3 regions of the Kouleothrix sp. genome follow, and region 3 is predicted to be linked to each of the others. Evidence: riboswitches for the same ligand, from Rfam matches in the RefSeq annotation. Region 3 holds a riboswitch; each other region holds the start of a gene.
What was found. Region 3 has a riboswitch for S-adenosylmethionine ahead of U0177_RS06265 (homocysteine synthase). Riboswitches for the same ligand answer to the same signal wherever they lie in the genome.

Region 1 (6,787 bases), on a different contig from region 3:
CCAGGCCGTCGTAGGCCAGCTCGACGCCGTCGGGCAGCGCGGCATTCACGGCGGCGTGCTCGAGATCGTGGGTCATGTGTACCAGTAGGGTGCGGCGCGGCTGCAGCTCAGCCGCCACGGCGCAGGCCTGCGCGACATTGAAGTGCGTCGGGTGCTCGGCGTAGCGCAGCGCGTTGAGCACCAGCACATCCAGGCCGCGCAGCAGCGCCAGCGACTCCGGCGGCAGCGCGCTGGCGTCGGTCACATACCCCAGCCGGCCGATGCGGAAGCCGGTGATCGACCATGTGCCATGCTGCACGTCGAATGGCAGCGCGGCCACGCCGGCGGCTCGAAACGCCACGCCGCTGCGGATCTCGCACAGCTCGAGCTCGGGGCGCGTCGAGCCGCGCGAGCTATCGTGAAACGCGTAGCTGAAGCGCTCGCGCACCATCCCCAGCGTGGTAGCCGAGCCAAACAGCGGTATTGCCGAGCGCTGCGCGAAATTCAGCGGCCGTAGATCGTCCAGGCCCGAAATATGATCGGCGTGGGCGTGCGTCAGCAGCACGGCGTCGACGCGGCTGATATGCGCGGCCAGCGCCTGCTGCCGCAGGTCCGGGCCGGCGTCGAACAGCAGCGTGCGGCCACCCGCCTCGAGCAGCGCCGAAGTGCGCAGCCGGTGGTTGTGCGGGTCGGGCGAGGTGCACACGGCGCAGCGGCAGCCGATCACCGGTACGCCCATCGATGTGCCGGTTCCTAAAAATGTCAGTCGCATGCTCGCGTCGCGCGACGCAATTGCGTCGTGCGCCGGCGCCCGGCCCCATCGAAGCAACACGCCGCATGTACTGCTGATCCGGCTGCATTATAGCATACGCGCCCTGCGTGTAGGAGCCTGCTCGCGTGTTTTGCGCGCCGGTATCGCCTGGGCGTGCTGGCAGGTTGCAGCGCGGCCGCAGCTATGCTATAATCGCGCGTCGAAGTGAATAGTATGCTCATCACGAGGGGCGGAGGGACTGGCCCGACGAAGCCCGGCAACCCCATACCAGGTTTTGAATGCTGAGTTTTAAGTGCTGAGTTGTCGAGGTAAAACTCAGGCTTAAAATGCAAACCTCAAAGCTCGGTAGGGAAGGTGCCAATTCCTGCAGGTGTTCCTGATGCACCTGAAAGATGAGAGGTAACATAGCTGGGCCTCTCGCAGTGCGGGCGGCTTTTTTTGATGAAAACAGCCGAAACATTTCAGCATATCTGGTGGGACGGCGACGCCGTGGGCCTGCTCGACCAGCGGCTGCTGCCGGGCGCCGAGGTGGCGGTGCGCTGCGCGACGCTCGGCGATGTGGTGCAGGCAATCAAGAGCATGCAGGTGCGCGGGGCGCCGGCGATCGGCTGCACTGCGGCCTATGGCATGGCGCTGGTGGCGCAGCAGCACCACGGCAGCGCCGCCGAGCTGCTTGCTCGCCTGGCCGAGGCCAAGGCCGCGCTCGACGCCAGCCGCCCCACCGCCGTGAACCTGATGTGGGCAACCGCGCGCATGCTGCGCGCCGCCGAATCCCACGCCACCGACGAGCCAGCCGCGCTGCGCGGCGCGCTGCTCGACGAAGCCCACGCGATCATGGCCGAAGACCTGGCGATGTGCTATGCGATCGGCGAGCACGGCCTGCAGCTCATCCCCGAGCGTGGCCACGTGCTGACGCACTGCAACGCCGGCGGGCTGGCCACCGCCGGGCTTGGCACCGCGCTCGCGCCCATTCGCATCGCGCACAGCAGCGGCCGGCCGGTGCATGTGTTCGTCGACGAAACCCGGCCGTTTTTGCAGGGCGCGCGCCTGACGGCCTGGGAGCTGCAGCGCGCCGGCGTGCCGCTGACGCTGATCACCGATAATATGGCCGCCTACTTCATGCGCCGCGGCGAGATCGACTGCGTGATCGTCGGCGCCGACCGCGTGGTGGCCAATGGCGATATCGCCAACAAGATCGGCACCTACGGCTTGGCCGTGCTGGCGCGCGCCCACGCCATCCCGTTCTATGTCGCAGCGCCTTCCTCCACGATCGATCTGAGCCTGCCCGACGGCGATGCCATCCCGATCGAGCAGCGCGACCCGGCCGAGGTCACGACGATTGGCGGGCAGATGCTGGCGCCGGCCGGCGTGCAGGCCGCGCACCCCGCGTTCGATGTTACGCCCCACGAGCTCATCACCGCCTTGATCACCGAGCGTGGCGTTATTCGGCCGCCATACGAGGAGAACCTGCGTCGTATTATGTAATTTGCGGTTTACGGTTTACGATTTTCTCGGGCCGATGCTGCCCGGTGCCCCGCCAGCGCTCGATGTGGAGTTTATCGTAAATCCAAAATCGTAAATCGTAAATCGCTATGCCGTTGCCTTTCGCACCCGCCGCCCTGCCGCTGCTGCTGGGCGGGCTGCCGCACCGCAACGCGGCGCAGGCGCTCGAGATCTCGCGCCGCTACGCCGGGGCGCTGCTGGCCTGGCCGCAGCTGCCTCAGCGCAGCTTGCGCGAGCAAAGCGTCGTGCAGAGCATGCTCGGCTTTCCGGGGCTGGTGGTCGACGAAACCCAGGCCCGCGTGTATGTCGACCGGCGGCGCGCCGAGCGCGAGCTCGACCGGCTGGGGCTGGCCTACCTGGAAGATCGCTACGCGACGGTGGCGCTCGCCCCCGACGACGCCTACGGCCTCGATGAGCTGCTGCGCCAGGCCGAGGGGCTGCGCGCCGCCAAGGCGCTCAAGGGCCAGCTGACCGGGCCGATCAGCCTGGCGGCGCAGGTGACCGACGAAAACGACCAGCCGCTGCTGTACGACGACATGCTGTTCGACGCGCTGGCGCAGCACTTGGCGCTGCGCGCCGAGTGGCAGGAGGCGCGGCTGAGCGAGTGGAACCCGACGACGATCATCTGCGTCGACGAACCGTTTCTCGAGATGGTCGGCCTGCCGTTTGTGCCCGTCGAGTGGCCGCGCGTGCGCGAGCAGATCGACCAGGTGCTCGAAGGCGTGCGCGGCTGCAAGGCGCTGTTCGCCGGCGGGGTGCCCAACTGGCACGAGCTGCTGCAGATCGGCGTCGATATGATTATCGCCGATGTCGCGCATCACGGCGCGGCGCTGGCCGAAGCGGCGCCGGCGCTCGGCGAGTTTCTCGGACGCGGCGGCGTGGTTGGCCTGGGCCTGCTACCCGCCGACGAAGACGCAATTGCGCGGGCCAGCGCCGATACGCTGGCGGCGCAGGCCGGCGCGCTGGCCGGGCAGCTCGCGCCGCACGGCATCGCCGCCGAGGCGCTGCTGCGCCAGTCGGTGCTCTCGGTCGCGGGCACACTGAGCCGCCTCTCGGTGGCGGCCGCCGAGCGCGCTCTGCAGCTTCTGGCCGAAGCCTCGGCGCAGCTGCGCGAGCAGTACAAGCTGATCTAGTTGCGCAGATTGCAATCTGCGCTTTGCAACAAGGAGCAATTCGTGCGAATCGTCGTCACTGGCTCGCTCGCCTACGATTATATTATGGACTTTCCCGGCTACTTCAAGGATCATATTCTGCCGGATAAAGTTCATATGCTCACCGTCAGCTTTCTGGTCGACTCAATGCGGCGCATGCGCGGCGGCGTGGCCGGCAACATCGCCTACACGCTCGCGCTGCTGGGCGATCGCCCGCTGGTGGTGGCTACCGCCGGCCAGGATTTCGGCGAGTACCGTGCCCTGATGGAGCGCCAGGGCATCGACGCCAGCGGCATCCGCCTGATCGACGACGAGTTCACCGCCTCGTGCTTTATCAACACCGACAAAGCCAACAACCAGATCGTCGCGTTCTATACCGGCGCGATGGCGCACTCCAAGCACCTCTCGCTGCTGGGCCTCGGGCTCGGCGCCGGCGACTTGGTGATTATCTCGCCGACTGATCCCGAGGCGATGTCGCGCTATGCCGCCGAGTGCCGCGCGCAGGGCGTGCCGTTCCTGTTCGACCCCGGCAAGCAGACGCCGCGCCTCGACGGCGAGCAGATCCTGGCTGGCCTGAATGGCGCCAGCGTGCTGGTTGGCAACGACTACGAGTTCGCCATGATGGCGCAGAAGACTGGCCGCAGCGAGGCCGATCTGATCGGCAGCGCCCCGTTGGCGGTGGTAACGCGCGGCAGCGAGGGCTCGGTGCTCTACGACAATGCGCACGCCAGCGAGATCGCCATCCCCGTGGCCCCGATCGCCGATGTCGTCGACCCGACCGGCGCCGGCGATGCGTACCTGGGCGGCCTGGTGTTCGGCCTGGCGCGCGGGCTGCCGCTCGATGTCGCCGGCCGCGTGGCCGCGCTGGCCGCCGCCTACGCGATCGAGAAGCGCGGCTGCCAGGAGCATAGCTACACCGTCGCCGAGTTCGCCGAGCGCTATGCCGCTGCGTTCGGGCCGAGCCGCGCGATTGAAACATGGGCCGCCGACGGCGTAACGCGGTGAAGCGATGAAGCGATGGCAGGGCTGGCTCGTGTCATCGTGCCAGGAGTGAGTATGCGCTGGGGAATCATCAGCACCGGCCATATCGCCGGGAAGTTTGCCGACGCGCTCCGCCCGTCGGGCAGCGAGCAGGTTGTGGCGGTGGCCAGCCGCGATGCGGCGCGCGCCGCCGAGTTCGCGCGGGGCCACGGCGGCGCCCGCGCCTATGGCTCGTATGCGGCGCTGCTGGCCGACGCCGACGTCGACGCCGTGTATATCGGCCTGCCGAATAGCATGCACGCCGAGTGGGCCGCCAAGGCCGCAGCCGCCGGCAAGCACGTTCTGTGCGAGAAGCCGATGGGCGTGAGCCGGGCCGAGGCTGCGGCCATGTTCGAGGCCGCGCGCGCCGGCGGGGTGTGGCTGATGGAGGCGTTTATGTACCGCTTCCACCCGCGCACGCTCAAGCTGGCCGAGCTGCTGCGCCAGGGCGCGATTGGCGAGGTGCGGCTGGTGCGCGCCTCGTTTGCGTTCATGGCGACCAACCCCGCCGATGTGCGCCTGAACGCCGAGCTGGCTGGCGGCGCGCTGATGGATGTCGGCTGCTACTGCGTGAACCTGGCGCGGCTGGCGGTGGGCCAGGCGCCTAGCCGCGCGCTGGCGGCGGCGCGCTGGGCGCCCTCGGGCGTCGATCTCACGCTGGCTGGCACGCTCGAGTACCCCGGCGCCGCGCTGGCGCAGATCTCGTGCAGCCTGGCAACCTCGTTCCACCAGAGCGTGCAGATCGTCGGCAGCGCTGGCGTGATCCAGTACGACGGCGCGTTCAACCTGCCGGCCGACCAGGCCGGCGTGCTGCATATTCGGCGCGACGCGCCTGGCGCAGCCCCCGAGACGATCGAGTTCCCAGGAGTAAACCAGTACCAGGCCGAGGCCGAAGGCTTCGCCCGGCTGGTTGCCGCCGGCCACGGCGCCGCCGGCCTGCCCGAGATGCCGCTGGCCGAGACGCTCGACAACATGGCCGCGATCGAGGCGCTGCTGCGCAGCGCGCGCGACGGCGGCGCGGTGGAGGTGGCGCAATGAGCGAGCGCGTCTGCTCGGTGTGCGGCGGCGCCGTGAAGCAGGTGGTGCTGATTGAAGACCACGGCCCGGCTAGCGGCGAGAAGCCCTCGGCGGTGGCGCCTGGCCACGCGCATCGCTCGCTCGGCGTGGTGTACAACGAGCACTACCCCACCGAGGCTACCGCCTGTACGGTCTGCGGCCATATCGACCTGTGGGTCGACCCGGAGTGGGTGGCCAGCCTGAAATAGCGGCTGAGAAGCTGTCTCAAACCAAGACAAATAAAGGAGCAGGGATTCTCAATGGCAAACAATTACGACATCAAGGACATTTCTCTGGCCGAGCAGGGCCGCAAGCGCATCGACTGGGCCGAGAAAGAGATGCCGGTGCTGCGGCTGCTGCGCGAGCGCTTCGAGAAAGAGCGCCCGCTGAACGGCCTGCGCCTTTCGGCGTGTCTGCACGTCACCGCTGAGACGGCCAACCTGGCGCGCACGCTGGCCGCCGGCGGCGCCGACGTGGTGCTGTGCGCCTCGAACCCGCTCAGCACGCAGGACGACGTGGCCGCCGCGCTGGTGGCCTACGAAGAGATCCCGGTCTACGCGATCAAGGGCGAAGATAACCAGACCTACTACGCGCACCTTGGCGCCGCGCTCGATCACAACCCGCACATCACCATGGACGACGGCGCCGACCTGGTGTCGGCGATCCTCAAGCAGCGCCCCGAGCTGCTCGACACGCTGATCGGCTCGACCGAAGAAACCACCACCGGCGTCATCCGGCTCAAGGCCATGGCCAACGACGGCGTGCTGAAATTCCCGGTGATCGCGGTGAACGATAGCGACACCAAGCACATGTTCGACAACCGCTATGGCACCGGCCAGAGCACGCTCGACGGCATCATCCGCGCCACGAATGTGCTGCTGGCGGGCAAAACGTTCGTGGTGGGCGGGTATGGCTGGTGCTCGCGCGGCATCGCCGACCGGGCGCGCGGCCTGGGCGCCAACGTTATCGTCACCGAGATCGACCCGATCAAGGCGCTGGAGGCCGCGATGGACGGCTTCCGCGTAATGCCGATGCTCGAGGCCGCGCCGCTTGCCGATTTCGTCTGCACCGCCACCGGCGACATCAATGTGCTTGACGGCCACCACTTCGCGGTGATGAAAGATGGCGCGATTGTGGCGAACAGCGGCCACTTCAATGTCGAGATCAACATCCCCTCGCTCGAAGCGCTGGCCGCCGAGAAGCGCCAGCCGCGCCCATTCATCGACCAGTACTTGCTGAAAGATGGCCGCGTGATCAATCTGCTGGGTGAGGGCCGGCTGATCAATCTGGCCAGCGCCGAGGGCCA
Region 2 (6,787 bases), on a different contig from region 3:
ACAGCCCTTGCCATCGGTATAACTCCCACTCATAGAGCGATCATCCACTGATTGCACAGATGACGCAGATGATGCTCGTACCTCCGCCAACGATTGGCGCGGATTGTTCAACCTGTATCTGATCGGTTCTACAAGGATCGCTCAGAAGAAGTGAAAGGCCAACGACTATGGCAGAAGAGTTTCGCATTCGGCCGCTGGCAGACCGCGTGGTGATCAAGCCAGCGGAGCGCGAGGAGAAGACCAAGAGCGGCATCTTGCTGCCCGACACCGCCAGCAAAGAGCGGCCGATGGAAGGCACTATCCTGGCCGTCGGCGAGGGCCGGCTGGACGATAATGGCAAGCGCGTGCCGATGAACGTCAAGGCTGGCGACAAAGTTCTGTTCGCCAAGTACAGCGGCACCGAGTACAAAGTCGACGACGTCGAGTACCTGATCCTATCCGAGAAAGATATTCTGGGCATCATTTCCGAATAGTCAGAAGTAAGAATACAGCATTCAGAAGATCATTGAAATCATCGCAAGCATTGCGTTTCGGTGATAGCACCTTCTTCTAGCCACTGACCACTGACTACTGACTGCGTTATTCACAGAGAGGACTCCCCAGCCCTATGGCGAAGCAACTCAAATTCAACGAGGAGGCCCGGCGCTCGCTCAAGCGCGGCGTCGACATTGTTGCCGACGCGGTCAAGACCACGCTCGGCCCGCGCGGCCGCAACGTCGCGATCGACAAGAAGTTCGGCGCCCCGACCGTCACCCACGACGGCGTCACCGTCGCCAAGGAGATCGAGCTCAAGGATCCGTTTGAGAACATGGGCGCGCGCTTGCTGGTCGAGGTGGCCACCAAGACCAACGATGTGGCCGGCGATGGCACCACCACCGCCACCGTGCTGGCCCAGGCGATCGTCACCGAGGGCCTCAAGGTTGTCGCCGCCGGTGCCAACCCGATGCTGATCAAGCGCGGGCTGGACAAGGGCGCCGAGGCGCTGGTGGCCGAGCTGAAGAGCCTGGCCAAGCCGGTGCGCGACCGCGCCGACATCGCGCACGTCGCGACGATCTCGGCCGCCGACAGCGAGATCGGCGACCTGATCGCCGAGGTGATGGAGAAGGTCGGCAAAGACGGCGTGATCACGGTCGAGGAGAGCAAGGGCATCGCCTTCGAGAAGGAATACACCGAGGGCATGCAGATCGACCGTGGCTATATCTCGGCCTACTTCGTGACGGACACTGCCAAAATGGAAGCAGATCTGGAGGAGCCGTACATCCTGATCACCGACAAGAAGATCGCCAGCATCAATGAGATTCTGCCGGTGCTCGAGAAGGTGCTGCAGGTCACCAAGAACTTCGTAATCGTCGCCGAGGATATCGACGGCGAGGCGCTGGCGACGCTGGTGGTGAACAAGCTGCGCGGCACGATCAACGTCCTGGCGATCAAAGCGCCGGGCTTCGGCGACCGCCGCAAGGCCATGCTGCAGGACATCGCCATCCTGACCGGCGGCACGGTGATCTCCGAGGAGATCGGCCGCAAGCTCGACAGCGCTACCACCGAAGACCTCGGCCGCGCGCGCCGCGTGGTGTCCGACAAAGACAACACCACCTTCATCGAAGGCCACGGCGATCAGGAGGCAATACAGGCACGCGTTTCGCAGATCCGCGCGCAGATCGAAACGACGACGTCGGACTTCGACCGCGAGAAGCTGCAGGAGCGGCTGGCCAAGCTGGCCGGCGGCGTGGCGGTGCTGAAGGTCGGCGGCGCCACCGAGCCCGAGCTGAAGGAGAAGAAGCACCGCGTCGAGGACGCGCTCTCGACCGCGCGGGCGGCCGTCGAGGAAGGCATTGTGCCGGGCGGCGGCGTGGCGCTGATCAACGCGCTAGGCGCGCTCGACAGCGTGAAAGTCGACAACGACGACGAGCGCTTCGGCGTGCAGATCCTGCGCCGCGCGCTCGAGGAGCCGATGCGGCAGCTGGCCAAGAACGCGGGCGAGGATGGGGCGGTGATCATCAACACCGTGCGCCGCCACCAGAAGGAGAAGGGCGACACGAGCTACGGCTACAACGTGCTGACCGGCGAGCTTGGCAGCATGCTGGAGCAGGGCGTGGTCGACCCAGTGAAGGTGACGCGGAGTGCAGTGCAGAACGCTGTCTCGATCGCCGGGCTGCTGCTCACCACCGAGGCGCTGATCACAGACATCCCTGAGGCTAACGCTGGTGGTGGTGGAATGCCTGGCGGCATGGATGGCATGGGCGGCATGGGTGGCATGGACTTCTAGGATCACAAGCTCATAGCTGGGTGCCAGCTCATGGTGCGCAGGCGGCATCGAATACCGATGCTGCCTGCGCTTGTTTTTTCCCGATCACAATGTAGGGGCGGCATACTGCCGCCCGCACGCTGCAATTCGAGCATAATACCAAATCCGGCTGATCGCTCGGATTATAGTGGGGGTTCGGGGCGGCTTCGCCGCCCCCGAAATTTCTTTTCTGTGCGCGCCCGGCTTGCCGGCGCCGCACAAGAAAACACAAGTAATCAAACGGAATTGGTATAACAATGTAGGAGCGGCGCGTGTTCCGCCCCAGATTGAGCCCACAACGCGCATCTGCGCCTATGATCGGGCAGGCTATGGCTGGGGTGAAAGTTGACAATTTCAGGCAAGTAATGTATCATTGCCGGCATAATTGAATAGCGCATACTCTTATCCAGAGAGGTGGAGGGACCGGCCCGATGAAGCCTCGGCAACCCTGGAAAGAACGTGGCGTTCCGAGCTGAAGAGGCGTGGTGGCGAAGTGTTTCGCCCCGCGTGCCTCTCGCCCCGAACGGCCGCTCGATCATTAGGGTGCCAACTCCGGCAGCGCAAACTGGAAGATGAGAGGCGAACGCTGATGTACGCCTTTTCCATGTGTCGTGGAAAAGGCGTTTTGTTGGTCCGCATCAGCGGGCGCCCGTCGTCCAGCACGATGGGCGTTTTTTATTTCCGCTCTGATGAAAGGACGATCACGTGATTACCGACACCACTGGCGCCTGTACACGCACACCCCTCAATGTCGCGCGCATCCGGCAGGATTTTCCAACGCTGCAGCAGCAGATCCACGGCCATCCGGTTGTGTTTCTCGATAGCGCGGCATCGTCGCAGAAGCCAGTGGCGGTGCTCGAGGCCATGGAGCAGGCGTACCGCTCGACATACGCGAATGTCCATCGCGGCGCCTACAGCTTCAGCATGCGCATCACCGAGCTTTACGAGCAAGCGCGCGCCAGCATTGCCGATTTCATCGGCGCGCCCTCTGCTAGCCAGATCGTCTTTACACGCAATGCAACCGAGGCGCTTAATCTGCTGGCGTACTCGTACGGCCGCACCTTTCTGCGGCCGGGCGACGAGATCGTGCTGACTGACCTGGAGCACCACGCCAACTACCTGCCCTGGCTGGAGCTGGCACGCGAGCGCGGCCTGAATATAAAGCGCATCCCGCTGACTGCCGAAGGCACGCTTGATCTGTCGTGCCTCGACGCGCTGCTGACCCCGCGCGTGCGGCTGGTGAGTTTTGCGCATGTCTCGAATGTGCTCGGCACGATCACCGACCCGCGCCCGATCATTGAGCGGGCGCACGCGCTTGGCGCGCTGGTCGCGCTGGACGCGTGCCAGTCGGCGCCGCACATGCCGCTGGACGTTGGCGCGCTCGATGCCGATTTTGCGGTGTTCTCGGGGCACAAGATGCTCGGCCCGACCGGCATCGGCGTGCTCTACGGCCGCGCCGAGCTACTGGCCGCGATGCCGCCGTTCTTGACGGGCGGCGATGTCGCGCGTGATGTCGATTTTGACAGGGTTGTATGGGAAGACGCGCCGCTGAAGTTCGAAGCCGGCACGCCGGCATTTGTCGAGGCGATCGGCCTGGGCGCGGCAGTCACGTACCTCGGCAAGCTTGGCCTGGCCGCAGTACACGCGCACGAGCGCGCACTGACCGAGTATGCCCTGCGTCGCCTCAGCGCCCTCCCCGGCCTGCGCATCTATGGCCCGCGCGATGCAAAGCTGCGCGGCGGCGTCGTGACGTTCACCGTCGATGGCGTTGCGCCACACGATATCGCCACCGCCCTCGATCAGCGCGGTATTGCCATCCGCTCGGGCCGCCACTGCGCGCACCCGCTGCACCGGCTGCTCGGGCTGGACTCGAGCGCGCGCGCCAGCTTCACGATCTACAACGACTTCGCCGATGTCGACGCGCTCGTCGATGGGCTCGCGGCAATACAGCGCCATCCGGTGCAAACTGCGCCCGCCAGGGCTGCCGACTGCCGTACGCCTCAGGTGGTGCAGGCGCGCGGCTTCGCGCTGGCCTAGCTTTCTCTGGTGCCGGCGCCATACCGGCTTAGAGTGGGAGAAAGTCTATTAGACTTTATTGAAAATAACAATGGTGGGGGTTTAGGGGGCCTGCGGCCCCCAAGAATCCTCTGTTGGTGGGGCAAAGCCCCCCTGGCTCCCTTATTTCCGATAAAGTCTATTGAACACAAGAATACAAATTTTACTTGACAATTATGATCAAGTATATTAAGATCCTTAGTATCGTCGCAGGTAAGCTTGATAGTGGCCTGAAAGGGTAGGGGATCGCGATACCCTAAGGAGTATCGCAATCCATGGAGGCGCCGATGGAACTCGCCGCATACCGTGATACCTTTCCGATTACGCAGCGCTACGCTTTTCTCGACCACGCCACCGGCGCACCGCTCGGCAACCATGTCACTCGCGCTATCCAGGCGCATATCGAGCGCGCGCTGGCTGCGCCACCCAGCCAAGTGCGCGACGCGCTGGCCGAAACAGCCGAGCGGATCAAGCAGCGTGCGGCGGCACTGATCCACGCCGCGCGCGCCGACGAGATCGCGATCGTACCGAATGCCGTCATTGGCCTGAATACCGCCGCGAACAGCCTGCCGCTCCAGCCGGGCACGACGGTGCTGGTGCTCGACGGCGAAGATCCGGCGCACGTGTACCCGTGGATGAACCTGGCCGCACGGGGCATTCTGGTGAAGCGCATTGCGCAGAGCGATGGCGGCTTGGATCTTGAGCAGCTCGACCGGTGGATCGACTCGCGCACCCGTGTGCTGGCGCTGAGCAGCGCGCTCCCCGCCACCGGGTTCAGGCACGACCTGGCCGCGCTCGGAGCCGCCGCGCGACAGCGCGGGCTGTTCTTCGTGGTCGACGCGAGCCAGACGCTCGGCGCATTTCCGGTGGATGTGCAAGCCTACCAGATCGACTTCCTGGTGGCCGATGCCGGGCGCTGGCTGCTCGGCATCCCTGGCGCCGCTCTGCTGTACTGCCGCCACGACCTGCTCGACCGGCTTCAGCCGGGCGCGTATGTCGGCGCCACCAGCACGCTGCCGCCGATCAATGTCCGCGACTACGGCTTCACGCTCCACACCAGCTCGGAGCGCTTCACTATCGGCGAATCGGGCGATCTCGCGATCGCCGGGCTCGCGGCGGCGCTCGAGATGATATTGGAGATTGGCGAGGCGCCGATCGCCGAGCGCATCCTTGATCTGACCGACATACTGATTGGCGACCTGCGCGAGCGCGGCCACACGCTGCGCACGCACGCCGCCCCGCGCCACCGCAGCGGCATTATCGTTCTCGAACACCCCACGCCGCAGGCGGCCTACGATCGCCTCCTGGCCGCCGGCATTGTCGCCACACGCAGGCCAAGCGGGCTATGCTTCGCACCTCATTTCTACAATAGCGAGGAAGATGTGCTGCGCGTCGGCTCGGCGCTCAGCAAACGCCGCTAATACGCCTGCTGCGCTTGTGCATGCGCAGCAGCATTTTTTGCCGATTTTATTGTTGACTTTTTCGATCTATTTAGTTTAGTATTATGACATATTACCTCCTGAAGCGCCTCGTGGCGATCATTCCAACACTGCTAGCGATGACGCTGATCACCTTTCTGGTGATGCACGCCATCCCCGGCAGCCCGTTCGACCCGGCGATTTTCGGCGGCAACGACCTGCCGCCCGAGGTACTCGCGAACATTGAAGCGAAGTACGGGCTCGACCGCCCGCTTCCCGAGCAGTACCTGCGCTTTATCGGCGGGATGCTGGTGGGCGACTTCGGCACATCGTACGCTTTCAAATCGCGCTCGGTGAGCGAGCTGCTGCGCGACACCTTCCCGGTATCGCTGCAGCTTGGCACCATGGCCTTCACGCTGGCGCTCGGGCTGGGCATACCGCTCGGCATTCTCGCCGGCGCGCGGCGAGGCAGCCTGCTCGACCGGGCGGTGACCCTGCTGACAACCAGCGGCATCGCGCTACCGAGCTTTGTCGTGAGCGTGCTGCTGATCCTGGTGTTCTCGCTGGTGCTGCGGCTGCTGCCGGCCACCAGCGTGCGCTGGGAACAGCCCCAGACATGGATCCTGCCGACCCTGGCGCTGGCCTTAGGCCCGCTGGCAATCTTCGCACGCTATACGCGTGCCGGCATCCTAGACGAGCTGAGCGGCGACTATGTACGCACCGCGCGGGCCAAAGGGCTGCACGAGCGGGTGGTGCTCTACCGGCACGTGCTCAAATCGGCACTTCTGCCGGTCGTCACGGTTGCCGGGCCGATCTTCGCCGCGATCGCCACCGGCTCGTTCCTGGTCGAGACGATCTTTGCCGTCCCAGGCATGGGCCGCTTCTTCGTCAGCAGCATCTTCGCCAAGGACTACCCCGTGATTATGACGCTGGTGGTGCTGTATGGCGCGGCGCTGGTGCTTTCCAACCTGGTGGTCGATCTGCTGTATGGGGCGCTCGACCCGCGCACGCGCGCGGCGGCGCGGCTGCT
Region 3 (6,787 bases):
ATGGGGTACCGCTCTGCCGAAGGCTGAGCTCGCCAATTGCGTAAGTCATATCTGCTATGAAGCCACGCCTGTTCTGGACAATGCTGCTGGCCTTTGCGATGGTGATTGTGCTGAGCGTGTGCGGCATGCTCGGCTTTGTGGTGCTGGCGGTGTCGGGCCAGTGGCAGCCGGCTGCAGTGCGCGAGAGCTTTGTCGCATACCAGCGCTCGTACGCGCTTTCGCTGGGCGATTACTACGTGGCGAATGGCAACTCCTGGTCGGGCGTCCAGGAGCGCTTTGACGGCATTTCGTTCGCCGGGCCAGGCAACTTCTTCGACTACGCGCTGGCCGACCCTGGCGGCCGTGTGATCGCCAGCAACGACAGCGCCCTGCCGATCGGCGCGACGGTGGTGTCGGCCGAGCTTGATCGCGGCCTGCCGATCGACGCGCGCGGCCAGCGCGTCGGCATCCTGATCGTCCGTGGCGGGCCGCGGCCTCTGCAGCCGATGCCGCCGATGCCGCCGCAGCCGGTGGGCGGGCGCGCCCAGCGCGATATCGCCTGGCCGCTCATTCGCGGCTTCCTGATCGCCGCCGTGGCGCTGGCGGTCACGCTGCTGCTGCTGGCGATCTTCTTTGTGCAGCGCATCAGCCGGCCGCTGCGCCGGCTCACCGCCGCCGCCAAGCAGCTGGCCACCGGCCAGCTCGACGTCCAGGTCGGCCCTGCGCCCATCCGCGAAGTGAATGAGCTGACCCAGGCGTTTAACTCCATGGCGGTCTCGCTCGCCGCCGCCGACCGCCAGCGCCGCCAGATGACTGCCGATATCGCGCACGAGCTGCGCACCCCGCTCACGATCATCAAGGGCCGCCTCGAAGGCCTGCAGGACGGCGTCTACCGCGCCACGCCCGATGAGCTCGATCGCCTGCTGGGCGAGACGGCGCTGCTCGAACGGCTGATCGACGACCTGCGGCTGCTGGCGCTGGCCGAGACCGGCCAGCTTGCGCTGTACCGCGAGCCGATCGATGCGCGCGATCTGCTCGAAGGCGCGCGCAGCGCCTTTGCCGGCCAGGCTGATGCCCAGGGCGTGCAGATTGTGGTGCAGGCGCCGGCCGATCTGCCGCTGATCGATGCCGACCCGCAGCGCATGGCCCAGGTGCTGGCCAACCTGGTGAGCAATGCGCTGCGCTATACCCCCGAGGGTGGCAGCATCACTCTCTCGGCACACCAGCCGACCAGCGACCAGCGGCTGGCATCATCAGTCGTCCTGCGCATCAGCGACACCGGCCAGGGCATCGCCGCCGAAGATCTGCCGCACGTGTTCGACAGGTTCTACCGCGCCGATCGCTCGCGGGCGCGCAGCAGCGGCGGCGCCGGCCTGGGTCTGGCGATCACCAAGCAGATCGTGCTGGCCCACGGCGGTACGATCGAGGCCAGCAGTGTGGAGGGCCAGGGCGCGGCCTTCACGATCGCGCTGCCACTCGCGCCCGACCAAGCGGGATGATCTGGACTTTCCAAGCCCCTAGGTGCTGGTGCCTGCCAGCGCCCCGAGGAACTCGCTGATGATCGGCCCCTGCGGCTGGTAATCCACCAGAAACGCGTCGTGGCCGGCGCTCGACTCGAGGCTGGCGTACGTAGGCGCGCGGCCCAGGCGCGTGAGCGCGTCGGCGATCAGCTGCGACTCGCCCGGCGGGTATAGCCAGTCGCTGCTGAACGAGAGCAGCAGAAACTCCGAGCGGCTGCGCGCCAGCGCGGCGTCGAGCGAGCCGTAGCGCGCCGGCAGATCCCAGTAGTCCATCGCCTTGGTAATATACAGGTACGAGTTCGCGTCGAAGCGCGCGTTGAAGATCGCGCCCTGGTAGTCGAGGTAGCTCTCGATCGCGAACTCGCGGTCGAGCGAGAACGCCGGGCCGCTGCCGTCTTGAAACGCGCGGCCGAATTTGTGCTCGAGCGCCGGCTCGCTGAGGTAGGTAATATGGCCGATCATGCGCGCAATCGCCAGGCCGTCGGTGGGCGGCTCGCCGCCGTAGTAGTCGCCGCTGCGCCAGCGCGGGTCGCTGACGATCGCACGCCGGCCGATCGCGTTCCACGCCACCGTCTGCGGCGATGAGCGCGCGCTTGTGGCGAGCAGGATGGTGCCGCGCACGCGCTCGGGCAGTGCGGTGGCCCACTCAAGCGCCTGAAAGCCGCCCATCGAGCCGCCGGCCACCGCCAGCAGCTGCGCGATCCCCAGCCGGTCGATCAGCCGGGCCTGGGCGCGCACCATATCGCCGATCGTAATCACCGGAAAGCGCGCGCCGTAGGCCCGGCCGGTGGCTAGGTCGGCGCTGCTGGGGCCGGTGCTGCCCTGGCAGCCGCCGATCACATTCGAGCAGATCACAAAGTAGCGATCGGTGTCGAATGGCCGGCCGGGGCCGACCATCGCGTCCCACCAGCCCGGCTTGGCCGCGCCGGCGTGCCAGCCGGCGGCGTGGGCGTCGCCCGAGAGCGCGTGCAGCAGCAGGATGGCGTTGTCGCGCGCCGCGTTGAGCCGGCCGTATGCCTCGTAGGCCAGCGTGACCGGCGCCAGCTGCGCGCCGCTCTCGAGCACCAGCGGATCGAGCCAGGTCATCGTGCGCCGCTCGACCAGGCCAAGGCCGTCGCTCTGTCGCTCGCGTGTCATAGCGATCATCGTCTCGACTCCACATGTAAGGGCGAAGCATCGCCGGCACAACCTCGGGCTGGCATTCACGGGCGGCGCATCGCCCTTACCTAGTGGCGCCGGCTACACCTGGGCCAGCGCGTGATCCAGGTCGGCGAGGATGTCGTCGATCGTCTCGATGCCGATCGACAGCCGCACGTAGTCGTCGGTCACGCCGGTGATCGCCTGCTCTTCGGGCGACAGCTGGCTGTGGGTGGTGGTGGCAGGGTGAATGGCCAGGCTCTTGGCGTCGCCGATATTCGCCAGGTGCGAGAACAGCTTCAGGCTGTTGATGAACTTGGCGCCGGCCGCGCGCCCGCCCTTGATCCCGAAGCCCAGGATGCCGCTCTGGCCCTTGGGCAGGTACTTCTTGGCCAGCTCGTACGTCGGGTGGCTGGGCAGGCCGGGGTAGTTGACCCAGGCGACCTTGGCGTGCTCTTCGAGGTACTTGGCCACGGCGAGCGCGTTCTGGCTATGGCGCTCCATGCGCAGCGGCAGCGTCTCGATGCCCTGGAGCAGCAGAAAGGCGTTGAACGGGCTGATCGCCGCGCCGATGTCGCGCAGCAGCTGCACGCGCGCCTTGATGATATACGCCAGCGGGCCGAGCGCCTGGGTGTACACCAGGCCGTGGTACGACTCGTCGGGCTCGGTCAGGCCGGGGAAGCGGCCGCTGGCGGCCCAGTCGAACTTGCCGCTGTCGATCAGCAGGCCGCCGATGCTGGTGCCGTGGCCGCCGATGTACTTGGTGGCCGAGTGCACCACAATGTCGGCGCCCCAATCGAACGGCCGCGACAGGTACGGGGTGGCGGTGGTCGAGTCGACGATCACCGGCACGCCGGCCTCGTGCGCGATCGCCGAGATCGCCTCGAGGTTCAGCACGTCGAGCTTCGGGTTGCCGATAAACTCAAGGAAGAACGCCTTGGTGCGCTCGTCGATCGCGCTGCGGAAGCCATCGAGGTCGCGCGCATCGACGAAGCGCGTGGTGATGCCGAGCTTCGGCAGGGTGTGGCGGAACAGGTTGTAGGTGCCGCCATACAGATCCGACGACGAGATGATGTTGTCGCCCGCGCCGGCGATATTCAGGATCGAGAATGTCTCGGCGGCCTGGCCCGAGGCCAGCGCCAGCGCTCCCACGCCGCCCTCGAGCGCGGCAATCCGCTGCTCGAGCACGTCCTGCGTCGGGTTCATGATCCGGGTGTAGATGTTGCCGAATTCCTGCAGGCCGAACAGCCGCGCGGCGTGGTCGGTGTCTTTGAACTGGTACGACGTTGTCTGGTAGATCGGCACCGCGCGCGCGCCGGTGGTCGGGTCGGCCTGCTGGCCGCCGTGCAGCGCCAGCGTCTCGAAGCCGGTGAACGTGATATCGTCCGCCATAGTGGTGTGCCTCCTTGGGCGTTTCGCTAATTGCCAGCAGCGATCTTCCAGCGTGATCGAGAGCGCGGGTGCCAAATGGCCCGGTGAGCGGCGATGGGGCCTCAGCCGGCGATGCACGTGAGCTCGGCGTGATCGTGGCGGCTGGCAGCGAAAAGCCCTCATCGAATAGACGGATGAGGGCCAGCACTAGCTTCAAACAAAACGCCCTTCCAAACAAATTTGGAAGGGGCGTACGTCTGCGTATGCCTCTCATCTTCCAGTCGCGCTGCCGGATTTGGCACCCTAATGATTGAGGTTTGAGCCTTGAGCTTTGAGCCCTGAATAGTTCAGAACTCGCAGCCGAGAACTCAAACGTCTTTCCAGGGTTGCCGAGGTTTCACAGGGCCGGTCCCTCCACCTCTCTGGATAAGAGTCGCGCTCTTCAGTTGTTGCGGCCAATGATAATTGAGTCACGCAATTTTGTCAAGGAGCGCCCATGCCTTGACAGGGCTCGTGCAAGGTCGCTCGACCCCTCCCCCTACCCTCCCCTGTCAGGGGAGGGGCAACACATCGTACGCATGCCTTGACAAAATTACGCAATGCCGGCCCTGTGCCCCGTTTTTCGCACGCGGAAGAGAGGTGCGCTCGAAACACGTTGCGCGAGCCGCGCGCCTTGATAGCGCCGCGCGCGGCTGGTATAATCGCCAGCATCGAACCAACCATCCAAAAGGATCGTTTGTGGCAACAACCGGCCAGTCGCCTTCAGCAGAACCCCGTGGCCCGGCGCGCCCCCGGCGGCGCTGGCTGCCTTTTGCGATCGGGATGCTGATCGGGCTGGCGCTTGGCGGCGCGGCACTGCTGTACATGCAGGCCCGCACCACGCTGCAAAGCATCCAGCAGCCCGATGCCCGCCGTGCGCCCACGCCTACGCCGCGCAGCATTATCCAGCGGATCATTGGCGGCGGCGAGCTTTACCCGACCCAGCCCCCGCTGCCCGACGCGCTGCGCGAGCCGTTCACCACGCTGCTGATCGGCGTGGACACGCGCCCCGACCCCGGCGAGGGCGTGCGCAGCGATACGCTCATCCTGGTGCGCGTCGACCCGGTGGCTAAGTGGGCTGCGATGCTGTCGATCCCGCGCGACTCGGTGACCAGCATTCCGCACCTCGGCCGCGCCAAGATCAACGCGGCCTACTCGCATGGCTACGCTAACGCCGCCGCGCTGTATGGCCCCGGCACCACCCCCGAGGCCGGTGGCGCCGCGCTGGCGGCCGAGGCGATCGAAAATTTCCTGGGCGTCAAGGTCGACTACACCGCCCAGGTCGATTTCCACGGCTTTGCCGCGCTGGTCGACTCGATCGGCGGCGTGCTTGTCGACGTGCCCAAGCCGCTGCTCGACGCCGAGTACCCCACCGACGACTACGGCGTCGAGCGGATCTACATCCCCGCCGGCCTGCAGGTGCTCGACGGCCGGCACGCGCTGATCTACGCCCGCTCGCGCCACGCCAGCACCGATTTCGACCGCAGCCAGCGCCAGCAGCGCGTGCTGCGCGCCGTGCTCGACCAGGTGCGCGCGCGCGGGCTGCTCGACAACATCGCCACGCTGCCGCAGTGGGCCGATGTGCTGGCCCAGAATGTGCGTACCACGCTGCCGATCGGCCAGCTGGGCATGATCAATGGCCTGGCCGGCCTGGCCCGCGAGCTGCATGGCGACCGCGTGCTGCAGTTCAGCATCAACCCGCTCGACGTGGCGATCGACTACGAGGATGGCTCGGATATCTACTGGAACGCCGCCGACGTGGCTACGGTGGTGTCGCGCTGGCGCGCCGGCCCGCAGGCTGCCTCGCAGCGCGGCCGCATCCAGGTGCTCAACGGCGCAGCAGTGGCCGGGATTGCCGGCAAGGTCAGTAGCTACCTGCGCGGCCAGGGCTTTGTGCTGGCCGACCCTGGCCAGGCGCCGCAGGTGTACGAGCACTCGCAGATCATCGACTACACCGGCCAGCCCGAGACGCGCCAGCGCCTGGCGAGCTTGCTCGGCATCGACGCGCGCTACATCCAATCGTCGCCTGCCGCCGATGCGCCGGCCCGGCTCGATCGCGCCGATATTGTTCTGATTGTCGGGCAGGATTACCAGCCGCGCTGGGCCGGCGAGTAGGCTGCGCGCAGGCTGCGCCATTCTCGTGCTGTGCCGAGCTCCGCGGCTGCATTCCGCCGGCCGCTCGAAAGGAGAGCTGCTATGCGGCGATTTCGCTGGCCCGCGCTTGCGGCGCTGTTGCTCGCGCTTCTGGCGGCGCCGCTGCCGGCGCGCGCACTGGGTGGCTGGTCGCCGGCGGCGCCGATGCTCGGGCAGCATACGTTCGGCCGGGCGGTGGCGCTGAACGACGGCCGGGTGCTGGTGATCGGCGGGCAGAACACCGCCGCGACTGAGATCTACGACCCGCGCGCCGATCGCTGGACGGCAGCCGGCGATATCGAGAACAGCTCGGGCGCGGCCGTGCTGCTGGGCGATGGCAGCGTGCTGGCGAGCGGCGGCCGGCCGCTGCTCAGCCCGCACGGCGTGTTCGCCAGCGCGCTGCGCTTCTTCCCCGCCAGCAATAGCTGGCAGCCGGCCGCGCCGATGCTGCGCCCGCGCGCCGGCCACACCCTCACACTGCTGCGCGACGGCCGCGTGCTGGCGGCCGGCGGCGTCGACCAGATCGCTGCGACGGGGATCCGCACGAATAGCACCGAGATCTACGACCCCGCGCGCGACAGCTGGGCCGAGGGGCCGCCCATGCACAC

Region 1: it holds a riboswitch for S-adenosylmethionine, as region 3 does, so the genes downstream of both, mtnA (S-methyl-5-thioribose-1-phosphate isomerase) here and U0177_RS06265 (homocysteine synthase) in region 3, are expected to answer to the same signal.
Region 2: it holds a riboswitch for S-adenosylmethionine, as region 3 does, so the genes downstream of both, U0177_RS21885 (cysteine desulfurase) here and U0177_RS06265 (homocysteine synthase) in region 3, are expected to answer to the same signal.

The regions. Positions count from the first base shown of each region.
Region 1 covers NZ_JAXLWP010000005.1:296,202-302,988, reverse strand. Annotated here, with positions in the region: gene U0177_RS05985 (MBL fold metallo-hydrolase) at 1-811, opposite strand, end outside; SAM riboswitch class I at 966-1,150, shown strand; gene mtnA (S-methyl-5-thioribose-1-phosphate isomerase) at 1,193-2,236, shown strand; gene U0177_RS05975 (hypothetical protein) at 2,344-3,387, shown strand; gene U0177_RS05970 (carbohydrate kinase family protein) at 3,430-4,410, shown strand; gene U0177_RS05965 (Gfo/Idh/MocA family protein) at 4,462-5,463, shown strand; gene U0177_RS05960 (hypothetical protein) at 5,460-5,690, shown strand; gene ahcY (adenosylhomocysteinase) at 5,742-6,787, shown strand, end outside.
Region 2 covers NZ_JAXLWP010000026.1:31,429-38,215, reverse strand. Annotated here, with positions in the region: gene groES (co-chaperone GroES) at 168-473, shown strand; gene groL (chaperonin GroEL) at 608-2,266, shown strand; SAM riboswitch class I at 2,684-2,863, shown strand; gene U0177_RS21885 (cysteine desulfurase) at 2,990-4,321, shown strand; gene U0177_RS21880 (aminotransferase class V-fold PLP-dependent enzyme) at 4,627-5,760, shown strand; gene U0177_RS21875 (ABC transporter permease) at 5,844-6,787, shown strand, end outside.
Region 3 covers NZ_JAXLWP010000006.1:16,929-23,715, forward strand. Annotated here, with positions in the region: gene U0177_RS06255 (sensor histidine kinase) at 57-1,478, shown strand; gene U0177_RS06260 (homoserine O-acetyltransferase) at 1,497-2,636, opposite strand; gene U0177_RS06265 (homocysteine synthase) at 2,739-4,028, opposite strand; SAM riboswitch class I at 4,275-4,440, opposite strand; gene U0177_RS06270 (LCP family protein) at 4,746-6,161, shown strand; gene U0177_RS06275 (Kelch repeat-containing protein) at 6,243-6,787, shown strand, end outside.